4 regions of the Shewanella sp. FJAT-51649 genome follow, and region 2 is predicted to be linked to each of the others. Evidence: predicted binding sites of a transcription regulator. Region 2 holds the regulator's gene; each other region holds the start of a gene.
The links. Region 2 encodes LexA, which represses DNA repair genes until DNA is damaged. Its sites were predicted from a motif close to TACTGTATNNNNATACAGTA; they were not measured.
Positions count from the first base shown of each region.

Region 1: dinG (ATP-dependent DNA helicase DinG) is a predicted target of LexA. The motif match lies at 2,258-2,277, and genes of this name have one in related genera.
Region 3: dinB (DNA polymerase IV) is a predicted target of LexA. The motif match lies at 1,927-1,946, and genes of this name have one in related genera.
Region 4: recG (ATP-dependent DNA helicase RecG) is a predicted target of LexA. The motif match lies at 1,461-1,480, and genes of this name have one in related genera.

Region 1 is NZ_CP080411.1:2,990,978-2,994,053, reverse strand. It holds gene K0H59_RS13320 (TSUP family transporter) at 1-152, opposite strand, end outside; gene dinG (ATP-dependent DNA helicase DinG) at 162-2,234, opposite strand; gene K0H59_RS13310 (DNA polymerase II) at 2,375-3,076, shown strand, end outside.
Region 2 is NZ_CP080411.1:4,597,774-4,600,849, forward strand. It holds gene plsB (glycerol-3-phosphate 1-O-acyltransferase PlsB) at 1-1,635, opposite strand, end outside; gene lexA (transcriptional repressor LexA) at 1,797-2,417, shown strand; gene K0H59_RS20130 (cell division inhibitor SulA) at 2,414-2,926, shown strand.
Region 3 is NZ_CP080411.1:1,093,202-1,096,277, forward strand. It holds gene K0H59_RS04830 (methyl-accepting chemotaxis protein) at 1-1,819, shown strand, start outside; gene dinB (DNA polymerase IV) at 1,971-3,050, shown strand.
Region 4 is NZ_CP080411.1:357,264-360,339, forward strand. It holds gene recG (ATP-dependent DNA helicase RecG) at 1-1,444, opposite strand, end outside; gene K0H59_RS01730 (ABC transporter substrate-binding protein) at 1,848-2,873, shown strand; gene K0H59_RS01735 (diguanylate cyclase) at 2,890-3,076, shown strand, end outside.

The sequences.
Region 1 (3,076 bases), 1.6 Mb from region 2:
GTACCTAAGGCGGTGTGGGGCGGGATCCCGAGGGTGAGCAGGGCAGGAATGGAGAGCAGGCCTCCACCACCGACTACGGCATCGATAAAACCTGCAATTAAGCCAATGACAGCCAACAGGGCCCAATTACTGGGCTCGAGTAACAACTCCAAATCTTAATCCTACTCAATGACTCGTCTAAAGGGGGGCAGAGCGTCTAGTAAGGATTTGCCGTAACGTTTGGTCACTAATCGTCTATCTAGGATAGTGACTCGGCCGTAATCCTGCTCTTTACGCAGTAATCTACCACAACTTTGGATTAGCTTTCGCGATGCATCAGGAATGGTGAGTTGCAGAAACGGATTTCCACCCTTTATTTTCACATACTCGGCATGGGCTTGCTCGACGGGTGAGGTTGGCACGGCAAAGGGCAGTTTAGTGACGATGAGATTGGTGAGGTAATCTCCGGGTAAGTCTAGACCTTCAGAAAAACTGCCGGTGCCGAACAAGATACTCGGCTCACCTTTGTCGCACTTGGCTTTATGAGTCTCAAGCAATTGCTGGCGCGGGGCATTACCTTGAATAAGAATTTCCTGCGTGAGTTTGCCCTCGAGCAACTCGGCGACTTTCTCCATTTGCCAGTAAGATGCAAACAACACTAAGGTGGCCATTTCGCCTTCAATCAGCTCCAAAATGTGTTCGGCAAGCTCAGCGGTATAGGCATCGTCCGTCGGCTCGGTTTTCATCTTAGGTAAGTAGAGCGTGGCGTTATTCGGATAATCGAAGGGGGATTGCAGGGCGAGATAACGACTGCCGTCCTTTACCGATAATCCCACTTGATGGGCGAAATGGTCGAAGTTATTCAGCGCCCGAAGCGTTGCACTACATAGCACGACGCCAGCGGCCTTTTGCCACAGCATAGACTCGAGCATAAACCCGACTTCAATCGGTGAGGCGCTAAACAGATAATCGACCTGTTTGCCTGTGAGCAATTCAATCCAGCGGGCGAGGGGCGCGCCTTTCGTGGAATCTTCCTTTGCCATCATTTTCCAGAGCTTTTGTAGATTTTCGAGTCGCTGCAGCATAAAACCCATTTCGGCCTGTAACGCTTCCGCTTGATGCTTAGGAATATCGCCATCTTTTATCGCCTCGGCCAGCAATAATTGCATCTTGTTAAATTGCTTAAGGGCAAGATTAGAGGTGGCCGCGAGATTCTCGGCGGGAATTTTTAGTGCATCGGGCAATTTACCGTGTTCGAACCGATAGCGGCTCTCGGGATTGGCAAACTGTTTGGTTTGAGTGTCACAGTAGTGGGCGACTTGATTGAGCTGAGCGATTAAGTCACCTATATGATCCTGCATCGCCTGCGCTGGGGCGATGATATTGTTGCTCTTTATCTGATTTTGTAACTTTGCACTGGTCTTCCCGACTTTTTCGAGCCAATCGGCGGCGCCCCTAAGCGTTGCCTGTGCGCTAGAAAAGTCCCGGGCAACAATAGGTAAGTGGTGAGCTTCGTCAATGACGTAAAATACGTCTTCGGGATCGGGCAAAATCACCCCGCCACCCAACTCTAAGTCGGCAAACAGCAAACTGTGGTTGGCGATCAGTACATCCCAGGTATCCACATCCTCTCGGGCCTTGTGAAACGGGCAATTTCGATGACTGGCGAGTTGCCGGTGACAACTGTGTTTATCGCAGGCGATTTGTTGCCAGAGATGGTCAGGTATAGGTGTCGATAGCGTATCGATTTCACCGTTCCAGCGGCCTTCATTAAAATCGCTTAGCAGCTCCTGCAGCATGGCAATTTGGCTGTTATCCGGTTTTGTTTGCCACATGGCCATTTGGGTACTGTTATCATCGCCGATCAGCATGGCAAGTTTAGATAAACAGACATAACGCTGGCGCCCTTTAACCAGACCGAAGCGAAAGTTTAGCCCTGATTGTTCGAGAAAAAACGGTAAGTCTTTGTGCAGTAACTGCTCCTGCAGCGCCACGGTTGCCGTGGCGATACAGACCTTTTTCTTACTCGCGAGCGCAAGCGGGATCGTGCCCAAAATATAAGACAATGATTTACCAATCCCCGTACCCGCTTCGACCACTATGATGCGTCTATCTTTGTCATAGTCGCCAGCTAGGGTCTTAGAGATTTCTGCCACCATAAAATTTTGCTCGCGGCGTGGCCTAAAATTAGGCAAAGCCGCGGCAATATCTTTATAGATAGCGCGGATCTGGTTTTTTACGTTGTCAGGTAACATGCGGCACTACTTTATCGAATTAATGCTGTACATAATAACAGTGATTGCATAGCCTAAGAAACTTTTCTGCCATTTTATGGCAATTTTATTCTGTGTCCCGAGAAACAATAAACAGCGAGAGCCTTAGAGTGAAACCGCAGTTGAATCCCCCCGAGAGTCTGACGCCTGACACGGCTGCGCCTGTGAGTGTACAGGGACGCGTCCTCACGCGCCATGCTATTACGCGCGGTGCAACGCTTGTGTTGCAGTATTATCTCGCCACCGTTTCAGGCCCTGTGCTGGTGGAGTTACCGGACTCTGAGTACATTTGTTTTTGTCATCAAAGCGATATGGCGGCATTGCAGTTACAGACGCCGGGGCTGGCGCTGCGCTTTGTGCCGCTTGCACTTAAAAGCTTTAAAAGACAAAGCGTGGCGGCGATATATGCCCCATCGAGTAGTGTGTTTCGTCACTTGCAGCGGATAGCGACGGATGCGGGGATTCCCTTATTTGAGGCGGATATTCGTCCCGAACAGCGTTTTTTAATCGAGCGTTTTGTGGCGCTCGATGTGGCATTTTTAGGGCATTTTGTCGGCAAAGCAGGCATAGATGGACAGTTGCCTGTTTTTAGCGCTATACGCGCCAAAGCGGTTGCGCCGCAGCCTGCAATTAAACTGCGCTCAATCTCCCTCGATTTTGAATGCAGTTTTGACGGTTTACTCTATTCCGTGGCCCTTTATGGACGCGATGCGCAATCTCAGCCCTATGAAAAAGTCATTGTGGTGGGCGAGGCGCAGCCAGATGCTGCAATCTATATCGAATGGGTGAACGATGAGGCCGCACTTATCCATCGTCTCATCACC
Region 2 (3,076 bases):
ACGCTCTAGGGCATTTTGTTCCGACGCCAGCAGCACTAAGCTGGTCAAGGTGATAGAACTGGCGGCGGCGGCATCGTTAATGCGGGTCATCACACGATTCGCTAACACGTTGACCGCTGGGGTTAACCAAGTCGGTTTTTGTTCGGGATCGTCGGCCACTTCAGTGCGCCAGTTAGGCGCTGTTTCATTCAAGAAGTTTTGCAGTGTAATCGGCTCACCAAAGTTGACATAACCTTGGCCAAAATTACCTAATTTACGAATAGCACCAAAGACTTGCCATACAGATTCTTTCTGTTTTTTCTTACCACTCAACTCTTTGTGATAAGTCGCCACTTCCATCACGTGATCATAACCTAAATACACAGGCACTAAGGTGACAGGGCGTTCGATGCCACGCAGCACACTGTTGATCGTCATGGCGATCATGCCCGTTTTAGGCGCCAACAAACGACCGGTACGAGAACGACCACCCTCAGAGAAATACTCCACCGAATATCCCTTAGCAAACAGCTGATCGAGGTATTCACGGAACACGGCCGTATAGAGTTTATTGCCGTTAAAACTACGGCGAATAAAGAAAGCACCGCCACGGCGGAACAGCGGCCCAGCTGGCCAGAAGTTTAGGTTAATCCCCGCCGCAATATGCGGTGGCACCATGCCTTGGTAATACAAAATGTAGGATAACAGCAGGTAATCCATATGGCTGCGATGGCAAGGTACATACACAATCTCGTGACCATCATGGTGAAGCTGGCGGATTTGCTCAGCACCTTTGATATTGATACCGCTGTAGAGCTTGTTCCATAACCAAGTTAAGAAACGCTCGGCAATACGCACTAAGCTATCGGAATAATTCGCTGCAATTTCATCAAGATATTCAATTGCTGTTTCACGAGCTTGGGTTTCGGAAATCTTCTTACTCGCCGCTTCTTCTTGAATCGCCTTGCGTAAGGATTCGGATTTCAACAGGGAGTGGAACATCGCCTGACGATTAGGCAGCACAGGTCCTGTCATCACCTTGCGCTGGCGGCGGAAATGCACTCTCGCCACCCGCGCTAACTTATGGGCAATCCCCATATCGGTGCCGTGTTCGTCGGCCATGTAACGCAGCGATACGGCATTAGAAAACTGAACAAAGTTGTGGCGGCCTAAAAATAGGATCATCAGGCACTTACGTAACCAAGTTGGGTTTTCACGCTCAAGTACAGCCGCCTTCATGGTGTCGTCTTCTTTACCCGGAGTACGGCCCCAATACAGGCTCACAGGCACCAGCTGAATATCTAACTCAGGCTTTTCTTTATGTACGGCCAACAAACGCATAAAACATTCGAGGAATGGCTCATTACTAGCACGTTCGCCAAACAAAGGCTTACGCCCTTCGAGGCAAACTACGCGGGGCGCAACAACGCCATTTACCACGAGCGGCTCGTAAGGGCTTGGCAAACCCAGCTTAGTGGTGATTTCGCTTAACGCAGCAATATCACTCAGGGATTCTGTTTTCATTACATAAGCAAGCGGTCTGGAGGCGTCCAGATTCAGATCGGCAAAGGGATCCTGCGGCACAACAATAGTGTGCACTAAGTGTTTTTGGATCCAGCGTAATGATTTCAACCAAAGAGAGTCTTGTTTAGGCATTATTCTTATGCAATGTAAGTACGTTCATTAGCCCCATAGAATACCAGATTCTAGGGAACATTCGCTAATACTCTCCAATCGCGTTAAAAAGTGGTTAATACTTGCACTACGAATAATACTGTATATACTAACAGTAACTGTATAGAAAAACAGGAAAGAACATGAGACCGTTGACGCCACGCCAAGCCGAAATTTTAGAGCTGATTAAACGTAATATTGCCGAGACTGGCATGCCACCCACCCGGGCCGAAATCGCCACCCGTTTGGGTTTTAAAAGTGCAAATGCCGCCGAGGAACACCTTAAGGCATTGGCGAAAAAAGGCTGCATCGAGATCATGCCTGGTACTTCCCGCGGGATCCGCCTCCCAGTTGAGGAAGAAGATAACAGCGAATCAGGCTTACCACTGATTGGCCAAGTGGCTGCTGGCGAACCTATCCTCGCCCAAGAGCATGTCGAACAGTATTACCAAGTCGACCCTAGCATGTTCCACCCTGCCGCCGATTTCTTACTGCGTGTCAGAGGCGACAGTATGAAGAACATCGGTATCCTCGAGGGGGATCTGCTCGCCGTTCATAAAGTACAGCAAGCGCGCAATGGCCAAGTAGTTGTTGCTCGCGTTGACGATGATGTAACAGTTAAACGCTTTGAAAAGAAAGGGAATCTAGTTTATCTACATGCGGAGAATGAAGATTACTCCCCAATTAAAGTCGATTTAAGTTTCCAAAGTCTAACAATAGAAGGGCTCGCCGTAGGGGTGATCCGCAATGGAGATTGGCTATGAACAAACTACTAGGTAATGCCCCGCGTCACCCCGGTTTATGGCTCGATGCGGTACGCGAAACCGATACTGACTGGCAGCATACGCCTATCATCACTATGCCTACAGAGAGCCAAGGGCGCCAAGAGCTGATGCAGCTTAGCAAGCAGTTAGCACAACTGAGCCAACAAGGCCGCTGGGTTGTGCTCATCAACCCTCCTAGTATTGGCTACAAACAGTTACTGGCCAGCGCTGGCGTGCGTATGGATCGCGTTCTCTTAGTCCATGCGAAAGATGAAGTCGAAACCCTGTGGGCAATGGAAAAAGCCTTAACCAGTGGCACTTCAAGCGCAGTAATTACTTGGATCCACTCACTCGATGCCCGCGACAATCGTCGTTTGCAAATTGTGGCCAAGAGTGCCCGCGCCATGGGAATCGTGCTCGAAGGTGTTGTAAATCACTCGACTACGGACGCGACACTCAAGCAACCCGCTCACTTTGCCCAAGGTAGTTTTTTTAGCTCTGTTCATTAAAATTTTTGCACTGCGTATTTAGCCTTGAAAGCCGCCTCACCTGTGAATGTGGGGCTTTTTTTTGGCAATTTTTCAGACAATTAGAAAAAGAAGTGATCTTGATCAATTTTTAAACAGCAAGTATGTTTGATTCAGACGAGCATAATATAT
Region 3 (3,076 bases), 1.3 Mb from region 2:
TGTGGCTAAGGGGCAAGTGATCCACTCGGTATTTGCCGAGCCAGGGCTTATCAACTGGTTTAGCCAATACCATGCCCGTGGCAGTAACCTAGCCAATGACCAACAGTACCAAGATATTATTCGTTATTTCCGCTCGTTTTCCGATCGTGATACCGATGTGAAGTCAGTGTTCTTCGGCTCGGCGAATACCTTCGAGTATTTCGACCTCAATGGCCGTTTCGATGGCGATCCAAACTATTACACCAATAAACGTCCTTGGTGGCAGGAGGCTATCGATCAGCGCGGCCTATTTGTGGGCGACCCTGCGGTCGATGCCAACGATGGCTCGATTTCGGCCACGGTTAAAACCCCAGTCTATGGTGCCAATGGTGAGCTGATTGGGATTGGTGGTATGGATATTCTCATCGATACCATTGGCAAAACCCTGTTAGCGCCAATCAAATACCGTAACTATGGTCAAGCCTTCCTGATGACGGATGAAGGTAAGCTGGTGTATTTCCCCGGATTCTCGGATAAATTCCCGCCGGGTTCACTTGCGAATCAAATCGATAGCCAGTTTAAGGACACCTCAGGCTTTACCGCCTTAAGACAGCAAATGCAGCGCGAAGCGCAGGGCTTTGCCGAAGTCACCTTTAACGGTGTGCCACAGCGGGTAACCTTTGTGTCTGTGGGCGGTGATTATCCTAAGCAGAAATGGCACTTAGCCTTTATGTTGCCCCATGAGGTGATTGAAGCGCCTGTGACCGAAGCCTTCTGGAATGCCTGTTTTGTGGCTTTGGGGATTATGCTCTTAGTCGGCATCACAGTATGGTTGATGTTATTGCCCTTTAGACGCCAGCTCAGCAAGTTACTCGATGCGATGGAAGACATTGCCGAAGGTGATAGCGATTTATCCCAACGCATTCTAATGGAACGGGAAGATGAGTTAGGCAAGCTGGGTGATGCCTTCAACCGCTTTGCCGAAAAGGTGCAGCAGATGTTACTGCATACCCGTAACTTAACTCAAGAGGTCGGCACTGGGGTGATGGATGCACGCCAAGTGTGTGATTTAGCGGTCTCTTCGGTGTCATCGCAGAAACAACAAATCGACTCAGTGGCCACGGCCGCCACCCAAATGGCACAGACGAGCCAAGAAATGGCGATAAGCGCTCAACGGGCGAATGATTTTGCCGAAAAGGCGCAGACTCAGGCCCATGACGGTACCCAAATCGTATCCCGCGCGACCGAAGGCATGAAGGCATTATCGGTTCAAGTGATTGAGGCTGCTAAAGTCATCAAGGAGTTACGTAGCAGCTCAGAGCAAATTGGCGAAGTTTTAAGCGTGATCCGCAACATTGCCGACCAAACCAACTTGCTGGCGCTGAATGCGGCCATCGAGGCGGCGCGGGCGGGTGAGCAAGGTCGAGGCTTTGCCGTGGTGGCCGATGAAGTGCGAACTCTCGCGTCTCGTACCCAAGATTCTACCGCCAACATTCAAGGAATTATCCAAACCCTGCAGCAGAGCGCGCTACAAGCCGAGCAGGTGATGGAGTCTGGGGTTGAGCAGGCAAGGGTCGGACAAGACTTGACCACACAAGTGGAGCAAGCCTTGAGTGATATCGCCAGTGCGATTGTGTCGATTCAGCAGCAAACGGTGGAAATTACCGTGGCGATTGGCCAGCAGGCCGTTGTGGCTGAAGAGGTGGCACAAAACGTTGTTAGCGTGCGCGGTCTGTCCGATCAGTCTTTGCTCTCAAGCCAAGATTTATCCCAAAGTTTGCAAGGGTTTGAGCAAGCGACTCATGAACTGACCCGCAACATTGGCCAATTTAAGATTTAATTCAAATAGTTGTAAATCAAGGGAGCCTTAGGGCTCCCTTTGTTTTTTTGGGCGCTAACAATCCAAGCGCAAACCGCACCGCCGCAAATTGATAAGTGACACTTGATTACTGTTTTTATATACAGTATTTTGGGTGTCGGAGGAATGCAAGGTGCGAAAAATCATTCATATCGATATGGATTGCTATTTTGCTGCGGTGGAAATGCGGGATTTTCCCGAATACCGCGGTAAGCCTTTGGCCGTCGGCGGCAGTCGGGTGCAGCGTGGCGTCATCAGCACTTGTAATTATGAGGCGCGCAAATTTGGTGTGCGTTCTGCCATGGCGACGGGCTACGCATTGAAATTGTGTCCCGATCTTATCCTCGTTCCCGGTCGTATGCAGGTCTATAAAGAGGTCTCACAGCAAATTCGCGCCATTTTCTCCCGATACACAGAGTTAATCGAACCGCTTTCCCTCGATGAGGCCTATTTAGATGTCAGCGATTGTAAGCTGTTTAAGGGCTCTGCCACTTTAATCGCCGAGGCAATTCGCCGGGATATTTTGGCCGAAACTGGGCTGACGGCATCGGCTGGCGTGGCGCCGATTAAATTTCTCGCTAAGGTCGCCTCTGATTTAAATAAACCCAACGGGCAATGTGTTATTCCACCCGATGAGGTTGCCGAGTTCGTTAAAAGCTTATCCCTGCGGAAAATTCCCGGAGTGGGTAAGGTGACCGCTGAAAAACTGTCTTCGCTAGGCTTAAATACCTGCGCCGATGTGCAGGCTTATCCAAAGCAAGAGTTGATTGCCCGTTTTGGTAAGTTTGGCGCCGTGTTAGTCGAGCGGGCCCATGGTGTCGATGATCGTGGGATTTCAGTGAGCCGCGAACGCAAATCCGTAGGCGTTGAGACCACTCTCGCTCAGGATATTTACACGCTGGAGCAGTGCCAGCAGGTGATGCCGGGATTAATTCAAGAGTTGTCCAGCCGTTTAGGGCGAAGCGCTAAGGGGAGGCAAATCCATAAGCAGGTGGTCAAACTTAAATTTAATGATTTTAAACAGACCACAATCGAGCACCGTAGTGACGAGGTCTCCGTGGTGATGTTTTATGAGCTACTGAGCCAAGCTATGGCGAGGCAAGAGGGACGTGGAATTCGGTTACTCGGGGTTTCTGTTGGACTCGCCGAGAGTAAAGACACGCTTTCGCCGCTCATGGTACGCGAAACGAAGCAGTTGGATTTTGTGTTTTAGTGTTTAACTAATCTGGGCGGCTCTGG
Region 4 (3,076 bases), 590 kb from region 2:
GTTTATCCGTGACTACGCTGTTGCGGACGCGCTCGAGCACTTCATTGCGACGCGAATCGGGAATGGCGACTGTGGTCACGGGCGTGCGGCCGGGCGGCAACTCATCGATAATCGAGGTGTCCAAATCGGCGTAGGCCGTCATGGCCAAGGTGCGCGGAATGGGGGTCGCCGTCATAATCAACTGGTGGGGATGAAAGCCTTGGTTAATGCCTTTTTCCCTGAGCCCCATCCGTTGGTGAACCCCGAACCTGTGCTGCTCATCGATAATGATTAAAGCCAACTTATTGAAGGTTACCTGCTGCTGGAAGATGGCATGGGTGCCTATCACTATTTGCGCCGCGCCCGATTCAATATCGGCTAAGGATTGCGCCCGTGCCTTGCCTTTAAGCTTGCCCGCAAGCCATCCCACTTTTAACCCGAGGGGTTCAAACCACGCGGCAAAGTTAGTCGCATGCTGCTCGGCGAGTAATTCGGTGGGCGCCATCATAGCCACTTGGTAACCACTTTCGATGGCCTGCAATGCGGCGAGGGCGGCGACCAAGGTTTTACCCGAACCTACATCACCTTGAACTAAGCGCATCATGGGGTGCGGCTGCGCTAAATCTTTACCTATCTCGGCGACGACCCTTTGCTGTGCACCTGTCGGTTTGAAGGGCAATGAGGCGAGAAAGGGATTCAATAGCTGGCCGCTGGCGTGCATGGTCACGGCGGCGTCGAGATTGCTGCGTTGCCTGAGTCGGAGCATGCTGAGGTTATGGGCGAGCAGCTCTTCCTGCACCAGCCGTTGCTGCGCCGGATGTTGGCCTAGCTCTAAGTCAAATTGCGATATTCCTGCGTGAGGGCGATGCAGGGTTTGCAGTGCTTGTTTCAAGCTCATGCTATTGGGCTGCAAATTGGCGGGTAATAACTCGGTCAAACCGCCGTCTTCTAATAATTCGAGGGCTTGCTCGGTAAGTTTGATCCAACTCGCCTGTTTGAGTCCCTCCGTGGTGGGATAAATCGGCGTGAGGGTATCGCTTAAATGAATATCTTCACCGGGATAGACAATTTTGTACTCGGGATGGACGATTTCGGCCTGATGATTGCCCCGACGAATTTCGCCATAGGCGCGGATCATTAAGCCATTTTGCATCGCATTGCGTTGCGCCATCGAAAAGTTAAAGAAGCGCAGACTCATGCTGCCGGTATTATCGCGCACATTGCACACCAGCATGCGTTTGCGGCCTTGAATGATTTGTGTCGACTGGATTTCGGCTTCAATGGTGCCGTAATTTCCCGGCATTAAGGCGGCAATAGGATAAATTTGAGTGCGGTCTTCGTAGCGCAGGGGTAAGTGAAACAGCAGATCTTGTACTGTTGTGATGCCGAGCTTTGCGAGTTTTTCCGCCACCCTTTTGGCGACGCCTTTGAGGTCGGTGATCGGAACAAGATCCAATTGCTGCAAGTCGTTAGCGCTCAATCACTGTGAATTTATACATATACTAACAGAGTGTAAGCGTAAGGCAATCTTGGGCTGAGTTGCTCGGTGGGTGCGGTTATGTGAGGGTTTAGCGACGAATTAAGGATTTATTTCAGTCTTATGGGCTAAATTGCCCTTGGAGCATATTTCTCCTTATCTTATTCATATTAAAATAAATGTGTTTCAATCCTAGAAGTAAACAATAGAGAAAATCATCATTCGTTATTAATAACGTACACTTTGTAAGTTTTTGTGGTTTAATCGAATGATTGATTGCCTGTATCGGGCATAAATCTTTATGCGGTAACACGGTTGTGAATCGATAATAAGAAAGTGACCTCTGGTGACGGATCACATGTGGGGAAACATGGCCGAGGAGTACTCGCCTTTGCGTCTATGGTGCTTAACCTGTTTATTTATTGGCATATTGTTTTCTGCTATGCCGGCATGGGCCAAACTAGATGTGGCGTTTTTCAATCCCGGTGCCGAGGCCGATAGCTTTTGGGGTGATGTCGACAAATTAATGTGGGTGGCATCAGCAAAACTCGACATTAATTTGCAAATTATCCATTCAGATCGCAATCATTTTAAAATGATTAGCCAGTTAGACTCTTTATTAAAATCGCAACAGTCCCTTCCTAATCAGGTTATTTTGGTTAATGAGAAGCAATCAGCATTAAAAATGTTGCAGATGCTTTATCACCATCCCATTTATGTGCAGCTTATTTTGAATGATATTTCCGTGGCCGAACGGGAAATGCTATTGCAAGATCCCCACTGGCAGACCTATTTATTGCCCGCCATTATGCCCGATAACTATGCTATCGGAGCCGAGACCGCTAAAGCTTTGTTAACGGGGTTAGACGTTAAAAAAGCTAAGGTTTTATTGATCTCGGGCGATAAGTCCACGCCCGCATCTGTTCTGCGGACTCAGGGCGCCAACGATTATTTCTTTATGCAACCCAATGTGACAGTCACACAAACGGTTTATGGCCAATGGAGTGAGGATATTGCCTATGGGCAAGCATTGACGCTGCTGACCCGTTATCCCGATTTAAAACTGATTTGGACCGCAAGTGACAGAATGGCGATGGGGGTAATTAAAGCATTGAAGGAAAAAGGGCTCAACCCTGGGCGAGACGTGTTGGTGAGCTCTGTAAATACGTCCGCCGAGATTTTACGACTCCGTCAGGAGCAACAACTCAGTGTACTCGGTGGTGGGCATTTTTTAGCGGGCGCATTGGGGTTAGTGCAACTGCAACATTATCAGGCGACAGGGCAATATTATCCCTACGACAAGGTCCAGTTATTCAGCGTGCTTGAGCCAGGCTCAGAGTTTTATCGCATGTTAGTAGCAAGGGATTGGTCAGCAATTTTCCAATCCCAAATTTTGGATAAGTTGCCACCGCAATAATAACGAATAGGTATCCATGAAGCATCGTAATCATTCCATCAGCCACAGGATGACGCTCACTATTATTGGGGTGAGCTCGTTTTTTGCCGTCCTGACTATGTTGGTGCAGTTGGTATGGAATTATCAGGAGAGCATAGATAAGGCTACGGCGGATATTCGTGAGTATTCCGAGTCTATCTTGCCTAGCATTGCTAAGTCGCTCT